Regions from separate parts of the Paenibacillus sp. FSL R5-0928 genome, predicted to be linked through region 1. Evidence: predicted binding sites of a transcription regulator. Region 1 holds the regulator's gene; each other region holds the start of a gene.
The links. Region 1 encodes Rex, which represses fermentation and respiration genes when NADH is low (regulators of the CRP and FNR family bind a similar motif). Its sites were predicted from a motif close to TTGTGAAATATTTCACAA; they were not measured.

Region 1 (8,333 bases):
AGTCCCGGCTTCATTTTTTCCTGTTAAAACCCAGTACACTGCATTTTCATCCCAAACCGATTTTTGTGCTTTGGTTACCTCTGTTAGACCCGCTCTGGTTTTGGCAACATCCTTGGCGATATCCCGCTCGTTCCATTGATCTTTCATAATATAGGCATAGAACTGGATAAGTCCAAACCCCAGGAGCAGAATCAGAACTGACCCCAGGAGGATCCATTTTTTCCTTTTCTTCAAGGTACAGCTCCCTTTCTAGTAATATATCTTTTTTGATTATATAACACACCCGCGTGTTTATCCAAAATTTCATAATTTTCTAGCTTTCCCAGCCTTTAAAATGTACAAAAGGCCGCAACTTTTGCTAAAAGCAAAAAGTCGCAGCCTATTATTTATTCGTTATTATCCAGACTTAACGCTTCAATAAACCTTCGAAGGCTTCTTGCGCTTTACGCCGGATAGCTTCCTCATCCAGGGTTAAGCATTGTCCATGCTTGATGACCTGTTTACCATTCACCCACACATGCTCAACATCCTTAGCGCTAGCAGAGTAAACTGCATGAGACAACAGATCTGTGTGTGGCAGCAAATGCGGCTGATCTATATCAATTGCAATGAAATCAGCTTTCATCCCAACAGCAAGTCTACCTACATTATTTAAAAAGATGGACTGGGCGCCATATTCTGTAGCCATACGTAGAGCTTCTGGAGCTGGAACAGCCGTTGGATCACCGCTGACACCCTTATGAATGAGAGCTGCAAGCCGCATCTCTTCAAACATATCCAAGTTATTGTTGCTTGCCGCGCCATCCGTGCCAAGAGACACCTTCACACCAGCTTTTAGAAGATCAGTAACCCGAGCCACTCCGCTAGCCAGCTTCAAATTACTGCCCGGATTATGAGAGACACCCACATTATGGCGAGCCAAGATCTCAATCTCTTCATCATTTAAATGAACACCATGTGCAACTATCGAGGGACGTGTGAACATTCCAAGCTTCTCTAAGTGAGCTACAGGACGCAACCCGTAATCCGCCACATTTTGTTCCACTTCACGTTTCGTTTCGGACATATGCGTATGCATCGGTAAATCCAGATCATGCGCTGCCTGCACGAACTTAACCAGGAAGTCCGGAGGGCAAGTATAAGGGGCGTGCGGCGAGATCATAGTAGTAATTCTACCGTCCGCCTTTCCATGCCAGTTACGGGCAAAAGAAATCGCTTCCGCAAGCTTGTGATTCTGTACATCCTCTGGACATAACCCGATCACACCACGCATCAATACGGAACGGATACCTGATAACTCAGCTACCTCAGCTACTCGGTCCATATGATCATACATATCGAGGAAGGTCGTAGTTCCACCCTTCAGCATTTCCAATACAGATAAGGAGGTTCCCCAGTATACATCATCACCGGTGAACTTTTCCTCCATCGGCCACATTTTCTCCTGAAGCCACACTTGTAGCGCTAAATCATCTCCATATCCACGCAGCAAAGACATCGCCGCATGACCATGTGTGTTTACAAGTCCAGGCATGAACAGCAGACGACTGCCATCAACCACTTGCACTCCAGCTTCCATCTGAGGCTCTTCTTTTCCTATGTAAGTGATTAAATCATCTTCAATAGTCATATATCCACTCAGAACCGGCTCATCCGTTCCCGGAGTCAGAAAATACCCGCCCTTAATTATCGTTTTATTGCTGTTCATGTTCGCTTTCTTCCTTTCCATCCCGCAAGTAATAAGCAAGACTTTGCAGATCAGTTGTAAAATCAGCTGCATGCACCCGGATATTCGGTGGTGTCTTCAGAATCACAGGGGCAAAGTTCAAAATCGCTTCAATCCCAGAAGAAATGAGAATATCTGCTACATTTTGAGCTTCTGAATCAGGTACGGTAATAATGGCAATGCGAATACCTTGCTCACGAATCGTGCTGCCTAGTTCATCCATTGGTTGCACAGTAAGGGAGTTGATCTTACGTCCAACCTTAGGAGCGTACGAATCAAATATAGCGGTGATTTTCATTGTATCTTTAAGATATGCATTGTAATTAGACAAGGCATGTCCGAGATTACCTGCCCCTACTAAAGCTACATTAAGCTGTTGATCCAGCTTCAGAATATGACGGATTTTCTCAATAAGATACGTTACATCATAGCCGATACCTTTTCTGCCGAAGTCACCAAAATACGCTAAATCCTTACGAATCTGTGCGGGATTAAGATCCAGCTTTTGTCCAAGTTCCTGAGAGGAAACTGTTAATATTTCGCGATTCTGGAGATCATTCAAAAAACGCAAATACACAGGTAGTCTGCGAACAACGGCTTCTGATATTTTATCCGATTTCATATTTTTCCTCCTAAAAATAGTAATGTTCTTGTGAAAATCCATATTCAAACGTATACCTCTCCTTATTAAGGGCGGTACTGTAACTTACCGCCCTTAAGGATAAGGAGGAGCTAAACTGAAGACGAGCATTTTAAGAAGCGCCGCCATCCTCTAGCCATTCCGCTATGCGGGGGACCATTTGATCAGTCAGCATATGCTCCATTTTGGGACCAGGCAATGAATAAAGGAAATACTTCCCGTAATGAGATTCAATAACCCTTGTATCATAAACAATAACTATTCCGCGATCCTGCGCCGTGCGAACCAGTCTTCCGAATCCCTGCTTAAAACGAATAACCGCTTGAGGAACAGACAATTTCATGAACGGATTCTTCTTCTGAGCCTGCAATAACTCCGACTTCGCTTCCGCCAACGGGTGATTCGGCGGTTGAAACGGAAGTCTCACGATGGCCAGGCAAGTCAGTGCTTCACCTGGAATATCTACACCTTCCCAGAAGCTGCTCGTCCCCAGCAGAACGGATGCTGCACTGTCCTGAAAGCGGCGGATCAGCTTGCTCCGGCTGCCACCTTCCACGCCTTGACCAAGCACCGTAATCTCTTGTGAGGCCAAAGCCTCTTTAAGCGGATCATATACCTGACGCAGCATTTTATAAGAAGTAAACAGAACCAGCATCCGCCCACGTGTTGTTTTGGCAGCTTCTGCTAACGACTGTACGAGTGTATCGACAAATCGAGCATCGCCCACACTGCCCTTCACACTAGGAAAATCACGCGGTATAACTAGCAGCGCCTGCTCGCGATACTTAAAGGGAGAAGGAAGGAGTGAAGTCATTAGACGTCCCTCTTCCGCAGCTTCGTTAAGTCCGAGATTATCAATCATAAACTGAAAAGATTTATCTACAGACAGCGTCGCCGAGGTAAGCACGATGCTTTTTTTCTTATCGAAGAACAACTCTTTAAGCTGGCTGCTAACATCCACAGGGACGGCATACATCTGCAGTGATTTGCTGCGGTAATTTCCATTTGCCTCCAGCCAATATACTACATTATCGTCATTCAGCCCCATAAAGAATCTTACTTGCTCACGTATGGAAGCCAAATCCTTAAATAAACCGCTAATATCAGTAACAAGACTGTCTGCTGAGGATTGGCTTTCCTGGTCACGCATCTCATTAAGCATTTTATCACCCTTACGGATGATGTCGCTTAACGTCAGATTCATAGTGTTCTCAAGCGCAACTAATTCATCCCAATCCTTCGGCTTACGGGCGGGAAGCAAACGCATAACCAGTTGTCCCGCTTCCCCTGCTGCTGCATCACTGCGTTCCGGCAAAAGGCTGAACAGCTTGTCGCTGAGTGCATCCCAGGTTTCTTTGACAGTAAGCAGATCCGGGTAGATCCGATCGATGACTCCGCTCCATTCTGAAGCCTCTTCACTGCCTGACGACTGTAAGATCTGGCGCAGAGCAGGAAGCTGTCCGTTTCGGCTATCTTTATACAGTCGCGATAACGTGTGTGCCACAGTGAAATGCTTCATATGCATGCCAAGATGTTTACCAGCCACATCTTCTAAATGATGTGCTTCATCAATTACAAGATGCTCGTAAGCTGGAAGCAGCTGGTGCCCAGCTTTAACATCTGCGAATAGCTTGGAGTGGTTCGTAATGACCACGTCAGCAATCCCAGCTTCATGCTTGGCCCTATGATAATAGCATTTGCGGAACCAAGGACAGGAACGTCCCAGACAGGAATCGGTATCGCTTGCCACCGTCTCCCAGAAATCACCGCCCCGGCCGCTTAAATTCAGCTCTTCATCATCCCCTGATTCACTTTGAGTGAGCCATACGATCATCTGAGCTGCAGTAAGCGCATCTTCCCTTGGGCTTATAAAGTCCTTTTTATTAATTTTATGCTCAAACTTACGCAGACACAAATAATGTCCTCTTCCCTTAAAAATAGCAGCTTTAAACGGAAAAGGAACTACCTGCGTTAACAAAGGGATATCCCGCTCGCGCAATTGGTCCTGCAGATTAATGGTATGAGTGCTGACCATGACTTTTTCATTGGTGCGAACGCTTTGATAAATGGCAGGCAACAAATAACCGAGCGATTTACCGGTTCCTGTGCCCGCTTCGATCAGTAGGTGTTTGTCTTCGGCAAGTGCCGTCATCACCTCATTGATCATAATATCCTGAGCTTCCCGGCTTTCATACTGCGGTAATGTGTCTTTAAGTCGTTTGGTTACTTCGTCCATATAATCAGTAAAAGATAAATTCGCTAGCGGATTCTCTACATGCTCATCTCTAGGTGGCGCTAACTCCGTCCAGTCTCCTACTGCAAGCGCTAATTGACGATAGAAAGTCAGATCACCTTCGGGCTGTAGCGTCTCCGCTTCCCGCTCTCGCAGCAGACCATCAAAGTACCAGCCCAGATCACTATCCTCTTCGGTAAACAGCTCACAGAGTCTCTGGATCGTAAGCAGCGGCAGCTCGTAGAGCTCCTCCAGACATTTCAACAGCACTAAAGCAGTCGCAAGTGCATCACTATCTGCCTGATGCGGACGATCATGTGTCACTCCAAAATGAGCACTGACAGAGCCTAGCTGATAAGATGTGAGCGAAGGAAAGCAAATTTTCAGAAAATCAATCGTATCCAAAATCCGCCCTTGAAATGGCAAATAACCACAACGATCTAAAGCATTTTGTAAAAAATGGAAGTCGAAAGCGACATTATGCCCTACAAGCACAACATCATCCAAGAGCGGAACAAGCTCCATCATCATCTCATCCAGCTCAGGCGCATCCTTCACATCATCATCGGTAATCCCCGTCAGACCTGTTATAAAAGGAGGAATCGGCGTTCCGGGCTTGACATAGGAACCATATACCCGGGAGATGGACCGGTCTTCTTCTATAATTGCAAGGCCAACCTGGATAATTTCACCCACGGATTGGGTTCCTGTTGTTTCAAAATCAAGCACGGCAAATTTCATTATAATTCTATTCCCTTTCAATTGAGACTCTTAATCAGCATAACAGAAGTTGCGAAAAAAGGCGATGCACACCACTGGTTCAGGGGATGCATCGCTTGAATAGAAATTTCCAAAACCGTTATTCTTTTACAAAAGGGAAACCAGCTGATTTCCAAAATGCAGCTTCCCTCCACGACGGCGGCATACCTCTAAGTTAACGTTTGGCTCCGGAAGCGCCGGGTCATGCTGCAAGGCAAGGTCAAACAATTCCTGCGCTTCATTAAAACGTTCCTGTGAGGCTCGTATGCAGCCTAAAGCATTATATACCATGGCTTTCAGCTTGGTCTCCCGTATCAAGCCCAGCATATGGTTCAGATGACTCCAAGCGGCTTCACCGTCACCTTCCTGCAGATAAGAGATGGCTAAATATAATCGAGCAGCCAAGCTATCCGGGTATTGCGCAATAACTTCTTTAAACTGATCAATACACTTTCCATACATCAGCAGCTTATAATATCCCTGACCTCTTACAAAGGAATCCATACACAGCTCTGGTGCTTCCTGTTCCGGCACTTCCTCTTCGACCACTGCTGTAAAATCCGCACTTTCGCGAAAGTGACTTAGCTTCTCAGCAAAAGCGAGCCATTCATCCATCACTTTATCGCTCAGTCTATGCAGCATATTATAATTGCATAAAAGCTCGTTCCGGCGGGCACCCTCCGCTGTAGGGTAATCTGTTACGATCTCCTGAAGCACCTTGTTCATTTCAGCAAACAAATGTTGAAACATGGGCTATCCCCCCTTACTGAAGATGAAATCAGTTCAGCTTGCCTGACTTCATTTTCTGCGAGATCGGGGTCTTTCATCCCTGCCATTCATTACATGGCGTAAGTCCATACATTAAGCGATTGTAGCATGCAATTCATGATCAGCCAGCTTCACTGGTTTGTTATTCTCATCCACGAATACCACCGTTGGCTTATGTGACTCCAGTTCTTCCGAGGACAACATCGCATACGAAATGATAATTACTGTATCGCCCGGCTGAACAAGACGAGCTGCGGCACCATTGAGACAGATCACTCCGCTTCCACGCGGTCCAGGGATTACATAGGTTTCCAGTCGCGAACCATTATTGTTATCCACAATTTGAACTTTTTCATTCTCAAGAATGTCCGCGGCTTCCATCAAGCTCTCATCAATGGTAATACTGCCCACATAGTTTAAATTCGCTTCCGTTACTGTTGCGCGGTGAATTTTGGATTTCATCATATGTCTAAACAAGTGCAGCAACCTCCTTTGGAATAAATACATTATTATCAATCAAGCGTGTTCTGCCAAACTTCACGGCGAGCGCTATAATAATTTCCCCAACCACTTCTGATAAAAGAGCTTCATCCTCTAATCCTTCAAGATCAGGGAATGTTAGGATCTCCGCATAATCAATCACCGCTAGAGGAGAGCTGGAAATAACCGATGTCAACAATTCCCGCACTTCAGCAACGGTTGTTACTTTTCCTTCTTCAATAGACTGACGTGCTTCACGTAAGGAACGAGATAACACCAATGCCTGACTACGCTCCTCAGGAGACAAGAATACGTTACGTGAGCTGAGTGCAAGTCCATCCCCTTCACGAACGATCGGACAAGGAATAATTTCGACATTCATATTAAGATCGGACACCATTCGGCGAAGGACAGCAACTTGTTGAGCATCCTTCAGCCCAAAGAAAGCATAATCCGGCTGTACAATATTGAAGAATTTATTAACCACTGTGGTTACACCATCAAAATGCCCAGGGCGGGAAGCCCCACAAAGCCGGGTAGTAAGCTCCGATACCGAGACAGTAGTCCGAGTAGGCTGCGGATACATTTCTTCCACACTGGGGATAAATACAATATCTACTCCCTCACGTTCAGCGAGTTCCAAATCACGACGCTCGTCACGCGGATAGGAATCATAATCCTCGTTTGGCCCGAATTGCAAAGGATTCACAAAAATGCTCATTACCACTGTGTTGCTCATTTCTCCAGCCCGGCGAAGCAGACTGGCATGTCCGTCATGCAAGTATCCCATCGTAGGAACGAACCCAATCGGGGCGTGCCCGCCTTGTCTCATATACTCCAAAGCTTCGCGCAGCTGCTCAATGCTTCTGACCACTCTCATTTATTTCCCTTCCTTTCTGGCAGCGCCATATAAAGATTCCAAGACTGTTTCATCTGCATTAAAAACGTGACCTTCATCTGGGAAGGAACGTTCCTTCACTTCCTTCACATATTGGCTGATGCCCTCACGGATCACATTACCCACATCCGCATAGGTTTTGACAAAACGTTTCTCACGATAAGGTGAGGCATAACGCAGCAAATCATGGAAAACCAATACCTGTCCATCACAGTAACGGCCTGCACCAATCCCAATGGTTGGGATGCTAAGCGCTTCAGAGATTGCCTGGGCTACTTCTTCCGTTACCAGCTCCAAAACGATTGCAAAAGCACCTGCTGCCTCAAGCGCCTTAGCTTCATCCATCAGGCGTTGGGCATCCTTGGCGTCTTTGCCTTGAATCCGGTAGCCACCAATCATATTCACGGATTGAGGAGTAAGCCCGATGTGTCCCAGCACAGGGACTCCCGCAGCCACAACCGTAGCTACAGTCTCACAAATCTCAAGTCCACCTTCCATTTTGACGGCATGAGCCCGCCCTTCCTGCATCAATCTGCGCACACCCCGCAGGGTTTCATCTATACTCCCGTGATACGTCATAAATGGCATATCAGCCACGATAAATGTACTTTGTGCTCCTCGAGTTACCGAGCGGGTATGGTACACCATATCTTCAATCGTTACCGGTAAAGTTGTATTGTATCCAAGGACTACATTCCCAAGAGAGTCACCAACCAAAATAAGGTCGATACCTGCTTCTTCTGCAAGAACTGCAGATGGATAATCATAAGCGGTCAGCATGCTCAGTGGCACACCTTCTGCTTTCATTTTTTTCATTTTTACAATATTT
Region 2 (8,333 bases), 2.6 Mb from region 1:
TGTGATTAATGGGATGATTTCAGTCGCTGATTCGAAGTCGGGATTCCATAAGTTAGAAGGCGAAAGTGTATTGCGGCAATGCTCTTTTTCTTCAGGAGAAAAGTCTGGGTAGTAGTGGGTATAAGCGTCATCCCATGAGTGTGGAATACCTGAAATTATGGACTTAGGATATTTACGGTGATACTGGTTTACGATCCTAATGAAGTCAGGGAATACTAGAAAATCCGCATCGCAGAAGATGACGTATTTCCCTTTTGCCTGACTCAGCCCCAGATTTCTCACGGCAGAACGGCCGCGTTGTTCCTGCTGAGCGACATAAATAAGCGGATAAGAAGTTTGAAAGCTTTCGACCATTTCCTTGGTACCATCTGTAGAACCGTCATCTGCGACGATCACCTCGAATCGATCCTTGGGATAGGTCTGTGTCTCGAATGAAGTGAGTGTAAGTAGCAGCTGCTGAAGTCGGTTATAGGTTGGAATTATGATGCTGTAACGGATAGCCAGAATGATCACCCCCACCATTTAATAAAAGCCCTTGAATAGGATAAATAATAACAATATATTCAGGGACTTTAGCCTGGTCTAGTCAAACGCCTTTAAGGATCGAAATAGGCAGTGGACAGGGGCCAATATGGGATGATCTTTAAAAAAGACAGCCCCTAAAGGAGATCTATCGATTCCTTTAGGGGCTGCTCCTTTTTATTTTCTATTTTCCACTAGGTAATAATTTATTCAATAAGATCGCTGCCAATGAAGCAGCTAGGATAGGTGAGCCTAATAAATACTGCACGAATGTAGGTAAAGAGTTCAAGTAGTCACCAGGAATGAGTACCAACGCCAAGGTGATGATCATAGGTAAGGCAATAATGTACATTTCTTTTTCGCCGATAGTTACATTCTTCATTACTTGCACACCATTAATTGCGATGATGCCGCAGATGATGGCGAAGACGCCGCCGATTACAGCGGATGGAATGGAAGAGATCAAAGCGGCGAGTTTACCAGAACAACCAAAGAGGACAAACCATCCTCCTACAGCGAGAAAGACCCGGCGGCTGGCAACACCTGTAATGGAGATGATCCCTGCATTAGTTGAATAACCTGTAACAGGAGTCGAACCGAGCACAGAGGCAATAAGACAGCCAATTCCTTCTCCAATTACGCCGCGGTTAATATTTTTGTCTGTCAAAGGTTTATTGATTACATTGCTGACCGCAAACCAGGTGCCTGTTGTTTCAGCCAGCAGCACGATATAAATAATAACCATGGTGATAATAGCTGAAAAGTTGAAGGAAAAGCCGAAATCAACAAAAGCGATCCGCGGCATGCTAAACCATTTAGCGTTGCTTATCGCTGAGAAATCTAAAACGCCCATAATATTAGCGGAAATACATCCGACTACTAACGCCATCATTACGGAAAGAATTCGGAAGATAGATCCTTTATTACGGAACAAAGTACCGAGAATCACAAAAATAAGCAGTGTAGCGCCTGAAATAAGGGCTAATAATACGTTTTGATTAATTGAAGCGCCGGAGGCTCCGTAGATATTATCTCTGATCGCAACAGGCAATAAAGATAGACCTACAATGAAAATGATTGTGCCTCCTACGATAGGTGGGATAAAGTTTTTGACGATTTTATTAAAAATTCCAGCATAGCCCAAAATAATAACCAGGATGGCCCCGATTAAGCTGGCACCTAACACGGAGCTCCAACCGAGCTCCCCGCCACCACTAGCCGCATAAATACTGACGATCGCACCAAGCGGAACATAAGAAGGACCTTGAGCGATAGGCAGCTTCATACAGAAATAGGTTTGCACAATCGTTGCAAGTCCTGCGGCAATAAAGGTGGATTGGATTAACGCGCTGGACTGATTGGGTTGTAAGCCGATTAACATCGCAATAAGGAATGGCACTACATAGACATCCATAGCCAATACATGTTGAAAACCGAGAATGACGGATTTACTAAATGAAACTTTTTCATCGGGTAGGACAGTTAATAGCTGTGATTCCAAATGTGCTTGCTCTTGTACGTTTGCTTGTGTTTTCACTCCGATGCCCACCTTAAGTTTTTTAGTTTAATTAATCTTTAACGCGAATGAACTTTTTCACCCTGTACCCAGACTTCACGGATATTTTCAGGCCGGGCCAGATACATTATCTTTTGAAAAATATCTTGCAAATCCTCATTCTCATCAAAGATGGGCAATTTCGCCGACGGTAATTTCGTATCAATAATTTGAACATCCCAGGTATAACCTTCTAGTAACCGGCCGATAGGTAAGCTTAAGCTTTCCCCGCCGCCAGCGGTAGCAAGATAAAAGGATTCATGGATCGTAATCCGTGATCCGGGTACTCCGCGATTTGGTGCAGACAGGGAAGGATTCACACCATCCTCCAGCATTCTTGAAGACATTACGGCTTGTCTAATGTTATCGAAGAGACTAGGTGAAAAACCTCCGGAAATATCAGAGCCTAAACCAATCTCCACGCCTTTGGCATGGAAGTCAGCGATCGGAATAACACTATTGGCAAAATACGCGTTGGATATCGGACAATGAGCAATTGCTGTTCCTGTCTCTGCAAACAAATTCACATCATCTTCATCTAAAAAATTACAATGTGCCATTACAGATTTATCACTGAGCAGACCAAAATCATGCAAGGCAAAAGCATCGTTCTTCTGGAACCGTTCTTGCACATAACCGTGCGCCCAATCACTTTCACTACAGTGCGATTGAACATACGTATCATATTTAGCGGCTAGTTCTCCCAAGCCTTGTAAAGCCTCATTAGTGCAGCTTGGAATGAACCTTGGTGTCACTACCGGATATACGCCTTGTTTAGTAGATTTAGCGAGTTCTTGTACAGCTAGTATAAATTCTTCCGTATCCACTAGTGCGGTATGGGTGTCGGAGTCGCGGTAATTCTCAGGATTTCCCTGCGGATCGTCCATAACCACTTTTCCAACGAGTCCACGTTGCCCTTTTTCCGCACATATTTTAGCCAATAATAAACTGGCCTCTTTATGCACCGTTGCAAAATAAAGTGCTGTAGTTGTTCCGTTTGCGAGCAAAGTGCCAACCACGTCATCGTAGACTTTTTTTGCAAAAGCCAGGTCCGAGAATTTAGACTCCAGTGGGAAGGTATAAGTATTTAGCCAATCATAGAGTGGAATATCTAATGCAGTTCCAGATTGAGCCCATTGTGGCGCGTGAACATGCAGGTCGATAAAGCCGGGCAAAAAATACTGGCCTTCAGCTAATACATGAAAATTGTCCTGACCTTGATAAGCATCAAGCAAGGGTTGATAGTCGGGGTGCTTCGGTGCAACAATCATTTCTATCATCCCATCCGTGTTGATACAGAAGAGATGGTCCTTTAAAATTTGAATTTCTTTTGGGGATAGGCTAGAAAATGAAGTGCCTAGGAATATTTGCATATATTTTCTCATGATTTCCGCCTTAATGTTCGTCTTTTGGTGTGCATTCGTTATTATAATCCGTGAAAAAGGATAAGTCCAGACCAAAAGTCGAATAAAGGCGTAATTGACGGATAGGAGGAGCGGAGGAATTGAAACCGAATATGACGCATAGACGTCATGTTCGCTATGCTAGAATACAGAAAAAGATAGGGGGAAGCAAAATGCCAAAACATGAATATAGAAAGCATGAAAAGGAGTTATATCAACCCAAAGCTAAGCCGCAATTATTAGAAGTTGGGAAACAGAAATTCATCTGTATAAAAGGTAAAGGTGATCCTAATCATGAGGATTTTTCAGAAAGAGTCGGGGTTCTATACTCTCTGGCCTATGCGGTGAAAATGATGCCTAAAAATGGATTTACTCCGGAGGGTTATTTTGATTATACGGTATATCCACTCGAAGGATTATGGGATTTGACAGAGGAAGGTAGAAATCACAAGGATTTAATAAAAGATGAATTACTATATACAATAATGATAAGACAACCGGATTTTGTAACAAGAGAGACGGTAGAAAGAGCTTTTGAGATAGTAAATAAAAAGAAACCTCACCCCCTATTGAAAGAGGCATATTTTGATGAATTAGAAGATGGCTTATCGGTGCAAATCTTGCATATTGGTTCATATGATAGTGAACCTGAATCATTCCAACAATTAAAAATGTTTATAGATGAAAACAATTATGTGCTAAAAACGCTTGTTCATAGAGAAATTTATCTGTCGGATGCTAGAAAAGTAGAACACGAAAAGTTGAAAACCATTTTAAGATATAGAATTAATAAAAAATAGCAGGTCGGCTTCGATTCCTTTACGGTTATAGGAAATGAATGCGGTTACCATCTTGTGATATAATAGATGAAATCGATCGATAGTTTGAGAAAATTGGATTAGGAGTGTTGCCTGGATGAGAAGATACAACATTTGGCGCCCGTTGATGTTAATTATTGTTGCTGTACTTACAAAAAGCTTGGTCACTAACCTGTGCATTTTGTTTGGTATGCAGGCTGAAGCAGCGAGTAGTATGGGAACGCTGGGCATGGTCATTGCCGGTTTAGTGATGTACAATCGCATGACAAATCGCCGTCGTAAATAAGGTGGCCGGATAGATTATAAACGTCTGGTTATTATGTTATAGTAAAGATTGAAATAAAACTTGTATCGACCTGAAAAGGAGTACTTCATGACACAGTTTGTCTACAAACAAATTATTGATGACTTAAAAATGAAAATTTTTGCTGGGCAGTTCCCCGATATGAAATTACCGGATGAACGAACGCTTAGTGAAACTTATCAAGTGAGTCGTAGTTCTATTAAAAGTGCTCTGACTAAAATGGCAAATGCCGGAATTATTTTTAAAAAGCGTGGCTCAGGGACATTTATAAATCCTTTATACATAAAAAATGAATCTATTTTTAACTACGAAGGCTCTAATTTAGGTGTCACCGACAATTTTCAAATGAATGGGAAGAAGCCAAAGATTAAAGTTCTGAAATTCGAGGTCATTCCACCAACGGAAGAACTGCAACGGGATCTGTTTTTAGGACCACATGATTTTGTATACAAAATCGTTCGCTTGCGTCTTTTTGATGATGAACCCTTTATGATTGAAACGGGTTATATCCCAATCAAAATCGTGCAGAACTTAAATCAGACTATTATTGAAGGATCTATCTTTAATTATTTGGAGGATTCACGGAACCTGGCGGTAACCAAATCCTTTTTATCGATATCCGCAGAACCCTCTGAGGCTACGGATCAAGAGCTGCTGCATTTGCAGGCGAATGAGCCAGTAAGCATTATGGAAGGGATTTTCTTTTTAGATAATGGCACACCCTTTGAATTCTCCCATATGCGTTTCCACTATAAATACTTAAAATTTAATACCTTTGTGTCCGTTCATTAAAAGTAAGACTGGGGAATTTTTCTCGGTCTTATTTTTTTTATTTTGCGCAAAATAGATGAAGGAAAAGCAGCAAATATCTCCCGCAAACTTCAGCCCATATTTTTACATATATATTAATATTGACGTATTTTTACAGACAATTGACACCGTTTTTCATACTATGTTCATATTTTCACAAAATTGGACCGTATCATTTGTTGAAAAGGTTGAATTAATTTTTGGCGGCGGTATGATGTACTTGTGGAAGAAATTACGGCAATGTAGACACAGAAAAAATTTTGGGGAGTGGAAGAAATGGTATTATCCATGGATGTTGATTACTCATCAAAAACTTATTTAGAGAGGCTTGATGCATACTGGCGCGCAACTAACTACATCTCTGTAGGTCAACTGTATTTGAAAGATAATCCGTTGTTAAGAGAACCGCTGAAAGAAGCAGACGTAAAGATTAAGCCAATTGGACACTGGGGAACTATTCCCGGCCAGAACTTTATTTATGCCCATTTGAATCGGGTCATTACTAAATATGATTTGAATATGTTCTATATCGAGGGTCCTGGTCATGGCGGTCAGGTCATGGTTTCGAACTCCTATCTCGATGGTAGCTATACTGAAATTTATCCGGAAATTACACAAGATATCTCAGGTCTGAAGAAATTGTTCAAACAATTCTCTTTCCCAGGTGGAGTTGCTTCCCATGCTGCCCCTGAAACACCTGGATCGATCCACGAAGGTGGCGAATTAGGTTATTCTCTATCCCACGGTGTAGGTGCAATTCTGGATAATCCAGATTTAATCTCCGCTGTTGTTATTGGCGATGGAGAGGCTGAAACTGGCCCATTAGCGGCTTCATGGTTCTCCAACCGGTTCATCAATCCAGTTACTGATGGTGCAGTTCTGCCGATCTTGCACTTAAATGGTTTCAAAATCAGTAACCCAACGATTCTGTCTCGTCAATCCAAAGAAGAAATTACTGCATACTTTAAAGGTATGGGTTGGGAACCGTTCTTCGTTGAAGGCGAAAATCCTGATCTAATGCATCCAGAAATGGCTAAGGTGCTTGATACCATCGTAGAAAGAATTGAAGCGATTCAAAAGAATGCACGTGACAACAATGACCTTACGCGTCCGGTTTGGCCAATGTTGGTCTTCCGTTCTCCTAAGGGCTGGACGGGTCCAAAGCAATGGGATGGTGTTCCGAATGAGAACTCGTTCCGTGCCCATCAGGTGCCGATTCCAGTGGATCAAAAGAATATGAAACATGCTCCAGCGTTATTGGAGTGGATGAACAGCTATAGACCAGAAGAATTATTTGATGACAATGGTCGTCTGAACGCTGAACTTGCTGAGATTCTGCCAACTGGCGACAGACGTATGGGAATGAACCCAGTTACTAATGCTGGCAACCAGATTAAAGATCTAAACTTACCCAATTTCCGTAAGTTCGCACTTGATAATTCCAAACCAGGTGAAGTAATAGCACAAGACATGGCCGTTCTGGGTAAATACATGAAAGATGTTATCTCTCTGAACGAAGAGAACCGCAATTTCAGAATTTTCGGACCGGATGAAACAATGTCCAACCGTCTGGGACCTGTCTTTGAAGTGACGAAACGTCAATGGTTGGATCAAGTGATTGAGCCGAATGATGAATTCCTAGCTTCTTATGGCCGTGTTATCGATTCCCAATTGTCTGAACATCAGGCAGAAGGTTTGCTTGAAGGTTACGTATTGACAGGTCGCCATGGTTTCTTTGCAAGCTATGAAGCTTTCTTGCGTGTCGTGGATTCGATGATTACTCAGCATTTCAAATGGCTGCGTAAAGCAACAGATCAAAGCTGGCGTGCGGATATTCCATCATTGAATGTGGTAGCAACTTCAACTGTATTCCAACAAGACCACAATGGTTACACTCACCAAGATCCAGGTTTGCTAGGTCACTTGGCTGATAAAAAACCAGAATTTATCCGTGAGTATTTGCCGGCTGATGCGAACTCCTTGCTGGCTGTCTTTGACACCGTCTTAAATGACCGTCAAAAAATTAACTTGATCGTTTCTTCCAAACATCCTCGTCCACAATGGTTCAGTGCGGATGAAGCACAAGAGCTGGTGGATAAAGGACTGAAGATTATTGACTGGGCAAGCACCGATCAAGGTGGAGAGCCTGATGTTGTCTTTGCTTCTGCAGGTACAGAACCAACTATCGAAAGCTTGGCTGCAATCTCTATCCTGCATGAAAAACTGCCGAACCTTAAGATTAGATATATCAACGTGGTAGACTTGTTGAAACTGAGAAGTCAAAAATTAGATCCGCGTGGCTTATCTGACGAAGAGTTTGATCAATTTTTCACAAAAGATAAACCAGTTATCTTCGCTTTCCACGGATATGAAGGTCTGATTAAAGACTTGTTCTTTGATCGCCATAACCATAACCTGCACGTACACGGATACCGCGAGAATGGCGATATCACAACACCATTCGATATGCGCGTATTGAATCAAATGGACCGCTTTGACTTGGCGAAGGAAGCTGTTCTGAGCTTGCCTAATGCTAACGACTATAAAGCGATCGCAGATGAAATGGATGCTATCGTTAAGAAACATCACCAATTCATTCGTGAAGAGGGTATTGATTTGCCAGAAGTAGAGAACTGGGTATGGAAAGCTTTGAAATAAACGTATAGCCAGTACCATAGGAAGTAATACAAAAAGACACCTTTAGAGGTGTCTTTTTATTTGTTCAAGTAACCATACAAAACAATTATAATCATTTTTTCATCTTTACCACTGTAAATATATGTGAGTAAATAGGTGGGTAAAGAAAGGGGAGAAATGTATGACATCTATTGATAAACTTCCCAAGTCTATAGAAATACAGCTTGCAGAACAACCTTTATTTCACTCTGTATCTGATTTAATGAAAGATGGGCAATTCGGTG
Region 3 (8,333 bases), 3.2 Mb from region 1:
ACGTGGAGTGTTCGCTGCGCGATCAGCTGGCCGCACTCAAGCTGGTGCAAACGGAGAACGGCCTGTGGCGGACAGTACTAGATGATGAGGAGTCTTATGAAGAAGTATCCGCGTCTTGCGGCATTGCGGCTGCTATGATCAATAACGGCAATCCGCTGCATACCAAATATGTGCAAAAGGCCCTGAAAGGCATTTTGAACAATATCAGTGAAGATGGACGGGTACTGGGTGTCTCTGGCGGAACAGCGGTTATGAAGGATCGGGAAGGATACCGCAATATTCCAAAAGACTGGATTCAAGGCTGGGGTCAAGGCTTAGCATTAGCTTTTCTATCCGATATGCTTAAATAGGAGGGATCCAAGTTGTCCAAAAAAACAACGGGGGCCTTTACACTGCCGGGAGAATCCGGTTATGAGGCATTGACCCTGGAATTAGCTGAACGTTGGGGTGCCGATGTCATTCGTGACAGTGACGGCACACAGTTGTCCGATGAGATTATCAACGCAGGATACGGCATTTATTCTACAATCTGCATCATCAGAGATCATAACGAATGGGCGTCCCAGAATTCAGACAAGCTGCAGCAGAGCTTTTTAATAACAAATCCTAAGGTAGCGGTACAAGATTATTTATCCATCTATCTGATGGAGGATTTTTTTGCTGAACAATTCCGAGTGAATGATTCCAAAGAGGCGTTTAAGTACTGGCAGGTTTTTGACCGAACGACGGGCGAAGAGGTTCCAAGAGAACTGTGGAATTATGAGCGGGAATCGGGAAATGTAGTCATTACTGGAATTGCACCTTGGCATAAATACACAGTCAGCTTCATGGTCTACCGGATTTGGGAAGAGATCTCCATGTACAATCACACCACGAATCACTGGGAAAAAGAGCATCTGATGCAGATTGATCCCATCTATGTAGAAACGCAAAAATATTTACTCCATTGGATAGAAGATTGGTGTCATAAGCATAAGGAAACAACAGTGGTTCGGTTTACCTCCCTCTTTTATAATTTCGCCTGGATCTGGGGCAGTGATGAGCGCAATCGCCATTTGTTCTCGGACTGGGGTTCATATGATTTTACGGTAAGCTCAAGAGCGCTTGATCTGTTTGCCAAAAAATATGGGTATTCGCTCACGGCCGAGGATTTTGTGAATGGTGGGAAATATCGGGTCAGTCATATCCCGGCGCAGCAGCGGAAGCTGGACTATATGGCATTTATCAATGATTTTGTCATCGAATTTGGTAAGCAATTAATTGATATTGTGCATAAGCACGATAAGCTGGCGTATGTCTTCTATGATGATAGTTGGGTTGGCATGGAGCCTTACAATGACCGTTTTGAGGAGTTTGGTTTTGACGGGATGATTAAATGTGTGTTCTCAGGGTTTGAGGCAAGGCTTTGTTCTGGTGTAAAAGTAGATACCCATGAGATTCGGCTGCATCCCTATTTATTTCCGGTTGGATTGGGAGGGCTCCCTACGTTTATGGAGGGAGGTAACCCTACGCTCGATGCCAAAAAGTATTGGATTAATATCCGGCGCGCCTTGCTCAGAGAGCCTATAGATCGGATTGGACTGGGCGGATATTTGCATCTTGTAGAGCCTTATCCGGATTTTTGTGATTATATCGAAAAGATCGCGGATGAATTCAGAGAAATTAAAGAGCTGCATCATAAAGGCAAACCGTATCACATTAAGACGAAGGTAGCCATTTTACACGCTTGGGGTAAATTGAGATCGTGGACTTTGTCCGGGCATTTCCATGAAACGTATATGCATGATCTGATTCATATCAATGAGGCTTTGTCCGGATTGCCGATTGAAGTCCAGTTCATTGATTTTGAAGATATCCGTCAGGGAGTATTACAAGAGTGTGATGTAGTGATTAATGCCGGCTCGGCAGGTTCAGCATGGAGTGGCGGAGAATACTGGAGTGACCATAAGTGCGTGGACTTACTGACAGCGTGGGTTTATGAGGGCGGTACTTTTATAGGTGTCAATCAGCCTTCGGCGCTTGAAGGTTATGACAGTTTTTTCAGAATGGCCCATGTGCTTGGTCTCGATGAGGATACAGGCTCCAAGGTAGCTCATGGAAGATGGACATTTGAGGCTAGAGATGAGCAAGGTTTAGTGCCTGAAGGAGCCAGTATAACACCTAAAAATAACATTTATCTTACGGATGGCTCGGCAGCGGTATTGTGTGAAAAGAGTGGGATGATAACATTGTCTGCCCATGCCTTTGGTAAAGGAAATGGGATCTACCTGCCTTCTTTCACCTTAAGCTTTGAAAATACAAGATTGCTGTTAAATGTGATTCGTTATGCCGGGAATGAGTTAAAGGACACAAAGTATATTACGGATAATTTATATACAGAGTGTGCGTATTATCCAGAAAGTAAAATACTCGTCGTGATTAACAATAGCGACCAGCTTCAAAAAACTACGATTGATACAGAATATGGACAACAAACGTTGGAAATAGATCCGTTTGATACTATTATCCGAACTATTGGCGATTAATTACATTAAAAAAGCTCAAGCCAGCGGCTAACTTGCCGATGCTTGAGCTTTTTGCTGTGAGGCCTATAGTATCTATTATCTACTTATTTTGCTTTTATGAATTCAGCAGATTTGATCCCAGCTTGACGGCCGAAAATAATGATTTCTGCAACAGAGTTGCCGCCGATCCGGTTTTGTCCGTGTAAGCCGCCTGTAACTTCACCTGCCGCAAACAGACCAGGAATAGCTTCACCATCTTTATTCAGAACTTCTGTGTTCGTATTGATCTTCACGCCACCCATGGTGTAGTGAATCCCAGGAGCAATTTTAATAGCGTAGAAAGGACCAGTGGACAGGTCATTGTCCATTCCTGTAGTTCTGCCAAATTCGGCATCCTTTTTATTCTTAACGGCGCTGTTCCAAGTATCAAGCGTTGTTGCCAGCTTATCCTCTGGAACACCGATTTCTTTGGCCAAAGCTTCGATGGAATCCGCCTGAATCACGAAACCCATTTTGTCATATTGTTCAATAGCCTTCACACGGGATTTAACACCGGAATCAAAGACCAGCGTAGCTGCTTTTTCAGGTAGTGTATTGATGGAAGCTGTTACTTTATCACGGGTATCCAATTCGTTGGTGAAGCGTGTGCCTTCACTGGAAACAAGGATAGCGCCTTCCCCACGAACAGCTTCGCCAATGAGGTAGGATTTTTCTTGCTGCACAGTCGGGTGAACTTGGATTTGATCCATATCGACGGTTGTGCCGCCGAGTTTCTCAATCATCTTGATGCCGTCTCCGGTACTGCCGATTTGGTTAGTAGTAACGTAGCCTTCCAAGTCAGGTCTTACTTCGGAGATCAAATCCATATTGGCACCGAACCCGCCAGTGGTTACAACGACAGCATCTGCCGTAATTGTTTTTTCCTCTGTTTGGTTAAAAAGGACTTTGACGCCATTTACTTTGCCATCTTTTTCAGTGATTTCTTTGACATCAGCATTCACAAAAAGTGGGATTTCTTTCTCTTGTACGTTTTTCACTAAACCTTTGACAAGGTATTGACCCACAGCAGAGCCATCTTCAGGACGGTGTGTACGTTTTTCGTTCATGCCGCCTGTAATGGTGATATTGTTCAAGCGGATTCCGATGGAATCCAGCCAATCGATCGCACTCGCGGAATTATCAACGAAGAAACGAAGCATTTCTTTGTCGTTAGTGTCATGGCCACCTTTTAATGACTCTTCATAAAATAAATCATTGCTGTCTTCAATGTTTTGTTCTTTTTGAAATTTCGTTTCAGAAGCGTTCATTCCCGAAGAGGATTTGGTTGTGTTCCCGCCGGCAACCGGCATTTTTTCCAAAATAACAGGGTTCATGCCTTTCTCTTTGGCCTCAAGCGCTGCGGACATTCCCGCACCACCCGCACCGACAATGATGATATCATATTTATCTTTTAATTGATCGAATGGTGTGTAGCTTGCTTCAGATGCCCCGGAGACGGCTTCAACTTCTTTTTTCTCGTTGTTATTACTCTTGCTCTCGTTCACCTTGTCGTTTCCATTACCGCAACCTGCGGTAACGAGCATGACAGAGAGGACGAGACTCAGAGCACCAGCTGCTTTCTTTTTCATTGTTAACCCTCCACTTTTATATTTCTCTATTAAGATGTACTTAAGATGTACCAAAAGAACCCGACAAAAAAGAAAGGAAGTATCAGAGGGAGTTGGAAGTGGAGAAGCGCGCGCGTCGCTGTTATTCTCCTAACTTCAAATCTTCTACGGTTACGTCCACAGTTTCCATCGTTATTCTCTTTAGTTCATCTTCTTATTAAGTATACCATCAATCATGACTATTAGTGAAAGTTTTCACAAATTATACAAGTCGTCTATTCTAACATAGGGTAACGAAATATTGAGCAGATTAGGCGCGATATAGGCCATAAACCTTGTAATTAGAAGATTTTGGCGTAAGATTTTCTTACTGTAGGAGCGGAACTGTCACGGATTAGTAAAGTGGTTTTTGTTCTTCTGGATTTTTAAATGGTAAAATGAGAGTATTGCCTACTAGTCAATCCGGAAAGACTAACATGAGACATAGAAACAAATTCTAATTAATAGGTGAGAATATGGAATTTAATAATGTAATAAAAGAAAAGGTAAAAGAAGATAACTATAAAGTGTTTGCTTTACTAAGCCGCTATTTGAATAATACCCCCGACTTTATTAACAAAGAAGAAATTGAAGAAATCGTAAACTGTGGTGTATCTTATGAATACGCTTTTGGTTTAATGCTGGCTGCTGCTTTTGGGATGGATACGGTTGATAATGTTGATGATAAGGAATTGTTTAACCAATATTTTAGCAATATGCTTCATAAGCTTGATGCAAATGAATATTATGACAATCCATATTATAAAAATATCAAGATTCCTACTATAAAGATTAATAATAGTGAATTAAAATATGAAAAATATAAACCTTTTGAAGGTTTTGTTTGCAATGATATCATCCGGACAGAAGAGGGAAGACAAATTCCTCAGGTTGGTTTTTTTCAAAATGAATTCATGTTCCCGGCCGTCTTGGAGAATGATAGAATCTGGATGACCATCACGCCAAATGAAATAGAAACAATGAAAGAAGCTGTAGATAAAGCGTTTGGGAATGTTCTTACGTTTGGGCTTGGGCTTGGCTATTATGCTTATATGGTTTCTGAAAAAGATAATGTTGAAAGCATAACGGTTGTTGAAAAAAATCAAGATGTCATTGATCTATTTAATAAATATGTACTGCCCCAATTCAGTAATGCTCACAAGATCAGGCTTATCCAAGCAGATGCTTTCGAATATGCAGAACAACATATGTCTAAGGAAAAATATGATTTTGTATTTACGGATTTATGGCATGATGTTTCTGATGGAATGGACATGTATTTAAAAATGAAAAAGTTTGAAAAGAAAAGCCCGGATACTGTATTTATGTACTGGATAGAACAATCTATTTTATGTTATTTGTAATTTTGGGTTGCGTAAATCCGTAGTAGCTGACTCCGAAAGGAAGAACCATTTTTGAAAACTCCTATATCTCTCATAAATTGGCTAGAGCACAACGAAATCATGAACGACTTATTAAATCAGGAAGACAGCTTAACTGCGCATACAATGGATCAAGGATTTGAAGCTGAGGTCATAAGGATTAATTCTGATCAAGAGAGCTATGTACTGAAAACATGGAATAAGGAATCCAGACCGGATGTCCAGTTTCAATATCGTTTATTGGATGTTCTATCCGAACGAGGAGTAGCCGTCTCTAAACCAGTGGGCTGGGGAATCAATCCGGAGGGATATAAGGTGTTGTTAACAGGTTTTGACGGAACCCCTATTCATAAAATGAATACCAGGAAAATGAAGGAACTCGCAAGCCTATTAGCAAAAATACATAAAATTCGCGTTGAAGAGATTGGAAATATACAACTGCCAAAATACAATTTCATCGGCTACTTTTTCCCTGAAGCCAAAGAACAATCTGATATTTTTAATGTATTGACTACTCTTGTTGAGCAAACTCCAATGAAGCAAGATTGTATCATTCATGGGGATTTTCATATCGGAAATATAGTGGAGGATAAAGAGCGATATACCATAATCGATTGGACGAACGGCCAGTTGGGAGACTCTAGATATGATTTTGCCTGGTCACTTATTCTGCTGAAAATATATATCTCCGTGCGTTATGCTGATGTGTTCCGAACTGCTTATCTATTGGAAAATGATATGGATCAGGAAGAACTTGAGATCTTTGAAGCTTGGGCATGTCTACGGTGGGTTTTGCTGAATAGAAGAGGTAGCACACCGAAAGGGCCTAATACAACGAAGAGAGTGAAAAGTTTAATCGCTGATAATCGGTTTTTAAAAAAGATGGATAGTAAATTCTTCTGATGTACGCAAGGATGGATGGATTTTCTGGGAGATTGGGTATATAATATAACCCGATTCCCAAGGCAATAGCCGCTTTTAAGGGCGGTAGGCTTCAGCAAATAGGACACGACAGATAGACCGCATACCTTTGTGAGTGGGCGGTCTATTTGCGTACCCCTCTTTCTAAATCTCTTCCTTGCGAATTCCCAAACATCCGATTTTCATTGGATTTTCAGTTTGGGTGTTTATAATGCTTTTTATGAATCGGGGCAGCGGATTGTAAAGGGCTTTCGATTGCGTAAAGGAGGTTTTCCATGATAAGAGGAATTCAAAAAACATTGTATCTCATACTTGCATTCTTTATCGGTCTTTTTATCGCGTCCTCTTTTTTTATTAGGGCGAAATATAATTATTTCGTATATGGGGATACGCCAATTTTGGAGAGACAACAGCTGGGTCTTTTTATTCTAGTGATCGCAGTGGTGCTGGCATTAAGCGTTATTTTGTATAAAATGTGCCTGAAGCTTAATAAGTACAGTTGGAAAATAGTCATTCCAGCCACACTGCTATTTTCTTTTGCAATCCAGATGGTGATTATCTTTCTGTTTCCACGCTTGCCGACGGATGATTCGCAGACAGTGCTTTCATTGGCACTCGACATGCTGTACAGGAATGATTATTCGTCGTTTGACACGAGCGGCTATCTGCATATGTTCCCGTTTAATTTTTCGATTGTTTTATATTTAAAGACGTTGTTGTTGATCTTTCCGGATAATTATCTGGTAATCAAAATATTTAATATTCTGTTTACACTGTTAACCTCATTAATGATTTACATGCTGTATAAAGAGCTTAATTATAAGTCCAAGGATAAGGATTATGGCATCCTCGTGTTTGCCGCAACCTATATCCCTTCATTGTTTATGAGTAATTTTATCTATAACGATGTGATCGCTACCGCTTTCCTGACAAGTGCTTTATATTTTGCCATAAGATTTATCAAAAGAAGGTCCATTAAGGATATTCTCTTCGCAGCTCTCTTACTGGCAATAGGCAACTATTTCCGCAGTATCGGTGTTATTTTTCTGATTACCGTGGTGGCGGGTCTTTTATTTAACATACGTTCTATCGGGGTGAAAAAGGTTTTTAGCGCTTTGTTTATCACGGTCATATTGTTTAATGTTCCCGGCTGGACGCAAAATGCTGTGCTGCAGGCGACGAATGTTGTAGATGAACCGATGAACGAAAATTCCGCACCTGTCTACATGTGGCTGAATATGGGGATCAATCTGGAGACGTTTGGGTTCTGGGACAACCGGGAGAGCTACGCTATCTATCAGCAGGATGCAAATTATAATAAGGCAGAAAGTACGGAGTTATTTAAAGAGGAAATCCGTAATAAACTCTCCGAGGCGGGCCTAAGTGACTTAGTGAAGATGTATTATAAAAAAATCGTTTGGACTTGGACGGAAGGAACCTACCAGATGGAACGATATGGGCTCGGAAACGACGGATCATCCAGTAACGGGGGAAGAATGGGCTTTGTCATGGACCGTTATAGCTACACTAATGCTGCTACGGATTTGTTTAAGGCAGACTCCAATTATAGAAGCGGAATGTTGTGGCTGCTGTATGTCCTGAATTTTCTGATGTATGTATTTATACTCGTTCGCTTAATTGGTGGAATAAGAGCCAAAAGATTTGAAGAGACCTCTTTGATTCTTGTGGTGCTGGGCTTTATCGGATTCTATCTTTTATGGGAGATCAAGTCCCGGTATATTTACCCGGTGTATCCGCTGTTGATCGTATTATCCTACATGGGTTTTAAGGACGTATACGATTATATGTTAAAAAGATATTTTCCACGTTAACTATGTTCGCTCGGAAAGAGGGGATTCAAAGATGCGGATCAAGCGATA
Region 4 (8,333 bases), 2.0 Mb from region 1:
TATCTCCCCTCTAGCAGTTGCAGATTTAAAAATCCCGCTCTGCCTGTGACCGGAGACAGTTCATTATGTGATAGGGTTACTGGACCTGTTACCTCGACAGAAGTCTCCACAGGGTCTGCCTGTTCAATGTTCTTCGTATCGATTGTTCCATAAATGAGCTTTCTTAACTGGTCAGAGTTTTTTACAGGAATCGTGTAGCCCTGACTGCTGTTCTCCGCTGTAGTAAACATCCCTTCATGTCCAAGTTGATCTCCAAGCGCTATGTAATAGTCTTCCGAATAGCCGTCCCCATAAACAAGCTTCATTTCAAATTCCGGACCCCAATCCAGATCATCAGAAAATTTCTTACTCTTGTTCATAGCCTCCGCTAGCGTCTTGATCAAAACAGAATCCTTTAGCGTTAAGCTCTCTGAGTGCAAAGGACGATCCGCTTGTTTCTGATCACTAGTTGCCACGGGTGTCAACGACACGCCTTCGATCCATCTGGCATTGATGAAGCCCAAATCACTTTTACATCCGCTTAACACTACGACCAATAACAAAGGTGCTATCCATATTAACCGCCTAATGCGAATCGCCTCCAATACATAAGCATATTCCAATTATAACAGTGTCTATAAATATATAAAAACGACTTTACTAACACGCGATTAAAAAAAGACTACAACCTGCTTATTAAAGCGTGGTTCTAGTCTTATAATGACAATTGATTAGATTGCTCCCATCGTTTTGAGCCAAGCATCCGCAATAAGTGCATGACCTGCAGGAGTAGGATGTACTCCATCATATGCCCAGTAAGCCGGTTTTGCTTTTACGGAGGCCGCTGCAAAAAGTCCATCTAGCGGAACCAGCGGCGCCCCATATTCACGTGCCAGCTCGCGGACAATATGAATTTTAGGATCAAGATCCTGACGCCAAGTTCTACGATCTTCCGGTACAGGCAAAACAAAAGGCTCTATAAGAACTAATTTAGCATCCAAAGATTTCTGAGTGCGTTTAATCAGGTCCCGATATGAAGCTTCAAACTGCTCGGGAGTGGTTTCTTCACCAGAATCAAAACGGCGCCAAGTGTCGTTAATTCCAATATAAATGGACACCCAAGTCGGCTTCAAATCCAGGCAATCCTTATCCCAACGCCCCTGTAAATCAACAATACGGTTGCCACCAATGCCACGGTTAATAAAAGTAAGATTCTTCTCTTGGTATAAATACCCCAGACGAGCGGCGACCATCATTGCATAACCCACTCCAAGCGATGAAGCGTCTTCATGATTACGTCCCCAGTCTGTTATGCTGTCACCTTGAAACAGAATGACATCGTTTTGTTGGAATATCATAAATGAAATCCTCCTCTAACTACCTCTGTTAATATAACCCAATCTATTATATCAAATACAATGAATACAGCCTACTACGAAACATCAATAATGCAAACATTTCACTAAAAAAACAATAACAAAAACCCCGCTCAGATTCGAGCAGGGTTTAGGGTTAAACTATATTAGTAAGCTAGGCTGAACAATCCTTTAATGTGGGACAAGTAACGAATATTACTTGCTTCCTTCATCAGAGTTGCAGGCAAGCCTTTTAACGGAGTAGAACTTGCACCAACGATGGCTACACCGTCTTTACGGCCTAAGCTAGCAAGCGTACCAGAGTTGATTGGGCTAAAGCTTTCAAACGATTTATTTTTCAAGAAGGCATACAGATTGTATCCGATCAATTCACCCATTTGCCAAGCGATTTGAGCAGTTGGAGGGTATGGACGTCCATCTTCTGCAAAGACCACCGCGCTGTCACCAGCAACGAATACATCTTTGTGAGAAGTGGATTGCAAGAACTCATTCACCGTTGCACGACCGCGGTTAACTTCAAGACCGGATTCGCCGATGAGTGGATTTCCTTGTACGCCACCAGTCCATACAAACGTGTTAGCAATAATTTTTTGACCGTCTTTCAAGTCAATCGCATTGCCTTCTACATTCGTAACAGGAAGACCTGTCAAGAATTGAACACCACGTTTTTCCAAGCTTGCTACAGCACGTTCGATCAATGCATCTGGCAATACTGGAAGGATTTTAGGACCTGCTTCAACGAGCATAAGCTTAATTTCTTTAGGATCAACGCCATATTTTTTAGTAAGTGTAGGCAATACATCCGCGATTTCACCAACAAGCTCAACACCTGTTAAGCCGCCGCCACCGATTAGGATGTTTGCATCTGCTTCATTTTTCGATTTCGCATATTCACGAATACGATCCTCAATATGTTGATGAATTTTGTTAGCATCTGCAGCTGATTTCAATACCATACTGTATTGTTCAAGCCCTGGAATGCCAAAATAAGCTGTAGTGCTGCCAAGACCTACAACAAGCGCGTCATAAGTTAGTGTCACACCATCAGAAAGAACAATTTGTTTGTTCTCCACAGAAAATGAATTAACCTTCGCGATTTTCAGGTCAATATCTTTACCTGCGAAAAGCTTAGTTAGAGGCATAGCAACAGCACCCTCTGCAACACTACCTGCTGCAAGACGATGCAATTCTGTGATGATTTGGTGGGTAGGATACTGATTAACTACAGTAATTTTAGCTTCATCTTTTTTGAGATACTTGCGTACGGTTAAGGCGCTTAGTAGACCACCATAACCTGCTCCTAGAATGACAATATGTTTAGACATGATGTTTCCTCCGTCCCTTACGAATAAGATATGAAAATGATTATTTCTGCTTACTGCGTTCTCCAGCAACTTGAAGGTATGCATTTACGAAACGGAAAAGCTTTTGTGCTTGTGGATCTTTCAACAACTTCATAAGACCAAAAAGACCAATAACTTCGTTACTTTCATTCGCACGATCTTTTGCTTCGATCACTGTAGCTGCCATATTCTTCGCGGAATGCACTACAGGTTCAGCAAGTTCTTTAATTGCACTTACCGTATCACTTTTCAAGACATCATCCGCTGCGACAGTTTGCACAAAGTCATAGGACTTTGTAAGCACGCCAACAAGCTCAGTTAATTTTGGCAGCTGTTCCACCAAGACTGTTAATGATTCCTGAACTTCTGGTTTCAAGAGCTGCTCTAGAACATCCATTTGTTCCTTGCTAACAGCTACTTTTGGTGATTCTTGTTCAGGTTGTGTTTGAGTGATTGATTCTGACATATCCAAATCTCCTCTGCAATAAGCTTTGCTGCTTAATAGTAATGAAAAACATAAGAACTTTTAACGCCATATTTCTATTATAGCACTTATCAAGTTATAAATGTCACAAAGTTTTTGAATTTCCATAAAATTTTGTGATTTTTATTACATTATAATAAATTATTTAAATTACCAGTGTTAATTAAAACCGTTTGAGTGAATTAATGTACAAATTCATTCAAATTCTTCTCAGTTTTCAACAAAACATCCACAATGTCCATATTCTTCTCTGTTAGAAGTAACCTGAAATAAAGAGAACGCAGGAAGTTCTTTGTATTTATTCGAGTAACATACTGGCTGTGGCTTCTAGGCCAACTGCCACATTGCGCCAAGTTGAGAATCCAATCGGTTATAGACTGCTGTGGAAGTAAATGATGATCGATGATTGTAACTATAATAGTAGCAATCCGTTCATCTTCTTCCTCCCTGAATATGTATTGATCGTTATAAAGCATCTTTTGAACAACTGTCAGAACCTCTTCCCGCACCTCGGCATCACTCTCCGAGCATAAAACCAGCTCATCCAAGGCGTCTGCGCCATGGGCTGCTGCGTGTGCCCAGCCTTCTTTTTCCATATAACCTCTTAAATCCCGTTCTTCCTTATAATAATGAATTAAACCCTGCTTCACCTTTGTAAATTCAGAGCTATCCAATATAGCCTTTTCCCTATGCCGCTGGAGAATAAGAGCAACAACCAATACAGAAAATGTTCTTGTATACACCGTCTGATCTTCTTTGTTCCCAATGTGATAAAACAGATGCTGCTCGTCAAGGAGTATCCACAGCAGTTCACGAAGCTCCGCATCATTAAACCAATGTTTCTCATTAATCCATTTGTAGAATGTGGAATAAATCAATTCATCACGCAGCATAGGCTCGGGAACTCCTAAATGCTCAAGCATCAACTTCACATAATCCTTTATGTCCTCTCCACTTCTAAGCTCGTAGTCATTCTCTTCGATTCTTTGCAAATCTATCATCAATCGTTCTCTACTATTAATCAATTTATCCACCTTTCATTCACCGTGTTTTTACATATCCTAATATCCTAATTTATGTCCTATTTTTTTACAACAGGGTATTCAAGATTAACTTCAATAAATTTTATCATTGACGAATTTTATAGGCTGTGTTATTTTGAGTTAGTAACATTTAGTTAGTAAATTTACAAATATCAGGTGTTTATATTTTACAACCGAATACATACACAACGGAGGAATACTTATGAGCGCTTTTACAGACTTGATTCAGTCCCGCAGATCCGCTATGAATTTTGTGGAAGGGGTCACCATCCCTCAAAATGAATTAGAGGAAATGTTCTCTTACGCCAGATTGGCACCATCGGCCTATAATCTACAGCATACAAATTACAAAGTGATATCTAACGAGAGCTTAAAAGAAGAAATTCGCGAAGCGGCTTACGGCCAATATAAAATCCATACTGCTTCAGCAGTTATTGTAGTGCTAGGAGATAAGCATGCTTATCAGCAGGCTCCAGAAATCTATGGCGGGCTTAAAGCTTTAGGAGCGATGTCACAAGAGGAATATGATGAGCAAATAGAGATGATTAACAATGCTTACATTGATAAGGATGCTTTTCAAAGAGATGAAGCAATACGTAATGCCTCTCTCTCGGCCATGCACTTTATGCTGATCGCCAAAGATAAAGGCTGGGATACCTGCCCGATGATCGGCTTCGATGCTGATGTTATCCAATCCACCTTGAATCTGCCGGATCATATGGTACCTGTTATGCTGATCACGATCGGCAAAGACAAAAAACATAAAATCAGACCCCGCGGCTACCGTAAGCCAGTCAACGAATTCGTTGAGTTCATCTGATTATAGATACAGCAAAACGTTCCATCCGAGGCAAGTAGCGGGTGGAACGTTTTTTAATTGAAACTCATCATGAAGATAGTCGACCATGCGCTCGTTATATAGAAGAAGTTTTACTTCGCATATTGTAAAATGGCAATCGCTGCTCGTTCCCGTCGTTCGGAGTCATCACAAATCAAAGCTTCTTTCAAAATATTAAGCGCCTTAGAGAGCATCTCCTCATCCAATTGCAGCGGACTATTCACTTCTTGTTCATTAGCAGAAACACCTGTAATCCACAGATCCAAGCGAGCACTTGGTTTTGGACCCTTATATTGTACAACCGGTGCACTTTGGTTAAATAACTCCCGCAGGCCTGTGTTTAGTTCAGAAATCGGCAGACTTTTCAACCACGTTACACCACGCCGATGGCATGTACCCTCGTCAACATTATCATTTAACTCGTTGTAAAAATAATCTCCGAGGTCTCCGAGATGTACCCAATCTCCATCGGCCACCAGCACATAATCTCCATCTTGCATCGTATGTACAAATAGCTGAAGGGCTTGCAGATGTTGCATAAGCTCCGGCTCACTATATTGGTAAGTACCGATTAATCGATCATGAAGTTCCTCTATGCTTAGATTCTCCAGATCCCCTATTCCGGGGTAGCCGATACTCACATAATTATCCTCCAAAAATGTGCTGATCCGCTCAATCCCCAGTGGCTTAGATCCCATCCGAAACAGATTCATATGTCATTCCTCCAAATACTTAATAAAATGCTTATAGTAGCCCTTGGATTTGGGAGTAACAAACCGTCCATCATTCGCAGAATCCTTCATTAGTTTATGAAGATTCGGACCTCCAGTATAGGGATCTACTACGCTAGCCTTCAGTCTTGTCGCTTGGATTGCCTTCTGAGGACAAGAATAAACACAACGCATACATAATAAACAATTTTGACTGAAAACAATTCCTTCTACGCCGCTACTAATATTGGATGTTGGACAGTTGCTGACACATTTTAAACATAGTGTGCAAGCGTCCGTTGTACTCAATCCTTTGGCGAAGTATTTTCCCCCTTGGTGTTCCTCACAATAATATACTGTTCTCAGAACCCGCTCCAACACAGGGTGAATCGGCAGATTTCGTGGTGTTCGGTTTACGATTTCCTCTGCAAACAATTCCACCTTACGCTGTGCGGCTTGGTACAACTGCTTATTCAACCTGTCATCATATTTGATATAAAAATTACATGGCATCGCCAAAATGGAATTGTGAAAAGGGATATATCCCTTCCCACGCAAAGAACGAAGAACCGTATTCGAAGCACCGTTATTGATATAGTGTGGAGAGGATGCCGTTTTGAATACAAATGCCGGGGTTCCATTACATTCAGGCAGCTGATCTGCAAAATGTTCAACAAAACCGGAAGCGCCAAAGCCTAGAACCGGATGACCAATACCTATAAGATCATAGGCTTCATATTCTACAGAACGAGTGCCTTTAATAATATCTTCCACTCTAAACAAATCTACGTCTTGCCCTTTACTTCTTAGCCTTTCAGCAAATTGCTTAGCAATAATCTCCGTATTGCCAGTACCTGAGAAATAAAATATGGCCGTCTTTGCATTATGCATTCCATCCCCTCCCAGATCAAATATACCTCATTCCCGTCTGGGAAAGCTGTGATGCTGAAGTGGGTTTGGGCTATTTCGGACTCAGTTGCTCTTATTTCTATAATTTCGCTCGTTTTGCCACACTATCAGACTCAGTTGCAGCTATTCGCTCAAATGTACTCAAATACTGCAATTAACATATCCTCAATCATGCGTCCTCACAGGAGTAATTAAAAAAAGTGTGGACGAAGATGCGTCTACAGGCAGGATCACCAGCGGTCTTTCTTTTCCCGCGAACCTGATTCTAAGCGTCTCACTATCAATCGCCCGAAGGATGTCCCTGAAATATTTTCCGTTAAAGGCTACTCGAAAATGATCACCCTCTAGATGCTCCAAAGGAATCTCTTCTTTTACATCCCCAATTTCTGCAGTCTTGGACACTAAACTTAGCGTGTTAGAAGGAAGTACGCTGAGCATAACACTCTCACCAGCCAATATAGAAATACGTTCAACCACATGTAACAAACGGTCTGTCTTAACAATCACTTCGGAGAGATACGCTTTTGGGATTAAATTATTGACAGAGGGATAAGTTCCTTCTAGAAGGGCAGACTGAACCCTCAATCCATTAGAAATAAATCTGATCTGCTTGGGGCCTATTTCTAAATCGGTGCTGCTGTCTGCATCATCGCTTAATATTTTTAAAAGATCCTCCAGGCTGCTGCCCGGGATTACAACATCTAAAGGAATTGCACCGTAATCTTCTATGCTTTCAACAATATGCTGGGCGAAGCGGATGCCATCAGTGGCGACTACACGAATATTTCGCTTATCTATTTGAAGCAAAACTCCTGTGAGCACAGGTCTGGTTTCCGATGAAGAGACCGCAAAAACCACTCTTTTAAATATTTGCTTCAGGAGAGTGTTCTTCATGCTTATCTTTTGAATGTTTGGATGATCTATGTATTGGATTCTTGGAAACTCTGCCGCATCCATTCCACATAAACGAAATTGAGTGTTCCCTGATTGAATGTTTAGAATCAATGCCTCTTCGATTTCCAGCCTAATTAGTCCAGGATCAAGCTTACGAATGATCTCATAAAAATAACGCGCGGGAACTACGATCTCACCTGTGTTGTGCACAACCATCGAATCCATCTTCACAGGGAGCTTATATTCAATGGTCATTCTTATATTGCTGGCTGTTAATATCAGACCCTGAGTTTGCGCCTGAATAAGTATTCCTGAAAGAACACGTGAGGAACTATTCGCGGATATGGCTTTTAATGCTGCCTGTAATGCGGTACTAAGAGAATCTTTTGATACATGGATTAGCAAAGACTTCACCTAACTCTCCTTAGATTCCTTTACAAAATGCGCCTCAATAATGTTCCGAAATACTTGAGAGCGAGATGCGTTCTGATCCGCACAAGCCTGCTCTATCTCCTGCCAAACGTCCTCAGATAACGTCAAAGATACCTTTTTAGTTACACCAGTGCTTTTTCTACCCGCACCCTCCCGAAGACCTCCCCTTGTAAAAAGAAACCCCAACTGCCCATCTTTAGTAGCTACACCTACTTTAACTTTATCCTCGTTGTTACTTGCGCTATCGCTAGTGACTTTATCTTTAATTTCGCTAAAATTGCTCCTCTTGTGTACGCCTTCGAATTTATGATCACCCAATCCCTCG

Region 2: the regulator Rex is predicted to act here: its motif matches at 5,555-5,572, upstream of MKZ16_RS01100 (phosphoketolase family protein).
Region 3: the regulator Rex is predicted to act here: its motif matches at 4,355-4,372, upstream of MKZ16_RS03760 (flavocytochrome c).
Region 4: the regulator Rex is predicted to act here: its motif matches at 3,297-3,314, upstream of MKZ16_RS12595 (DUF1641 domain-containing protein).

What each region holds. Positions count from the first base shown of each region.
Region 1 is NZ_CP150225.1:4,815,423-4,823,755, forward strand. It holds gene MKZ16_RS21740 (DUF5590 domain-containing protein) at 1-234, opposite strand, end outside; gene MKZ16_RS21745 (amidohydrolase) at 407-1,708, opposite strand; gene MKZ16_RS21750 (redox-sensing transcriptional repressor Rex) at 1,695-2,348, opposite strand; gene dinG (ATP-dependent DNA helicase DinG) at 2,479-5,340, opposite strand; gene MKZ16_RS21760 (hypothetical protein) at 5,467-6,108, opposite strand; gene panD (aspartate 1-decarboxylase) at 6,220-6,603, opposite strand; gene panC (pantoate--beta-alanine ligase) at 6,596-7,486, opposite strand; gene panB (3-methyl-2-oxobutanoate hydroxymethyltransferase) at 7,487-8,333, opposite strand, start outside.
Region 2 is NZ_CP150225.1:221,155-229,487, forward strand. It holds gene MKZ16_RS01070 (glycosyltransferase) at 1-504, opposite strand, end outside; gene MKZ16_RS01075 (solute carrier family 23 protein) at 707-2,059, opposite strand; gene guaD (guanine deaminase) at 2,098-3,462, opposite strand; gene MKZ16_RS01085 (GyrI-like domain-containing protein) at 3,582-4,280, shown strand; gene MKZ16_RS01090 (hypothetical protein) at 4,396-4,584, shown strand; gene MKZ16_RS01095 (GntR family transcriptional regulator) at 4,672-5,394, shown strand; gene MKZ16_RS01100 (phosphoketolase family protein) at 5,689-8,070, shown strand; gene MKZ16_RS01105 (ABC transporter ATP-binding protein) at 8,231-8,333, shown strand, end outside.
Region 3 is NZ_CP150225.1:856,980-865,312, forward strand. It holds gene MKZ16_RS03750 (glycoside hydrolase family 88 protein) at 1-350, shown strand, start outside; gene gnpA (1,3-beta-galactosyl-N-acetylhexosamine phosphorylase) at 363-2,525, shown strand; gene MKZ16_RS03760 (flavocytochrome c) at 2,609-4,132, opposite strand; gene MKZ16_RS03765 (hypothetical protein) at 4,627-5,514, shown strand; gene MKZ16_RS03770 (aminoglycoside phosphotransferase family protein) at 5,614-6,435, shown strand; gene MKZ16_RS03775 (glycosyltransferase family 39 protein) at 6,729-8,285, shown strand; gene MKZ16_RS03780 (hypothetical protein) at 8,317-8,333, shown strand, end outside.
Region 4 is NZ_CP150225.1:2,838,787-2,847,119, reverse strand. It holds gene MKZ16_RS12610 (hypothetical protein) at 1-542, opposite strand, end outside; gene MKZ16_RS12605 (SGNH/GDSL hydrolase family protein) at 711-1,337, opposite strand; gene MKZ16_RS12600 (NAD(P)/FAD-dependent oxidoreductase) at 1,502-2,680, opposite strand; gene MKZ16_RS12595 (DUF1641 domain-containing protein) at 2,721-3,164, opposite strand; gene MKZ16_RS12590 (DUF2785 domain-containing protein) at 3,365-4,207, opposite strand; gene MKZ16_RS12585 (nitroreductase family protein) at 4,428-5,045, shown strand; gene MKZ16_RS12580 (hypothetical protein) at 5,156-5,776, opposite strand; gene MKZ16_RS12575 (EFR1 family ferrodoxin) at 5,780-6,664, opposite strand; gene dnaN (DNA polymerase III subunit beta) at 6,848-7,990, opposite strand; gene MKZ16_RS12565 (hypothetical protein) at 7,991-8,326, opposite strand.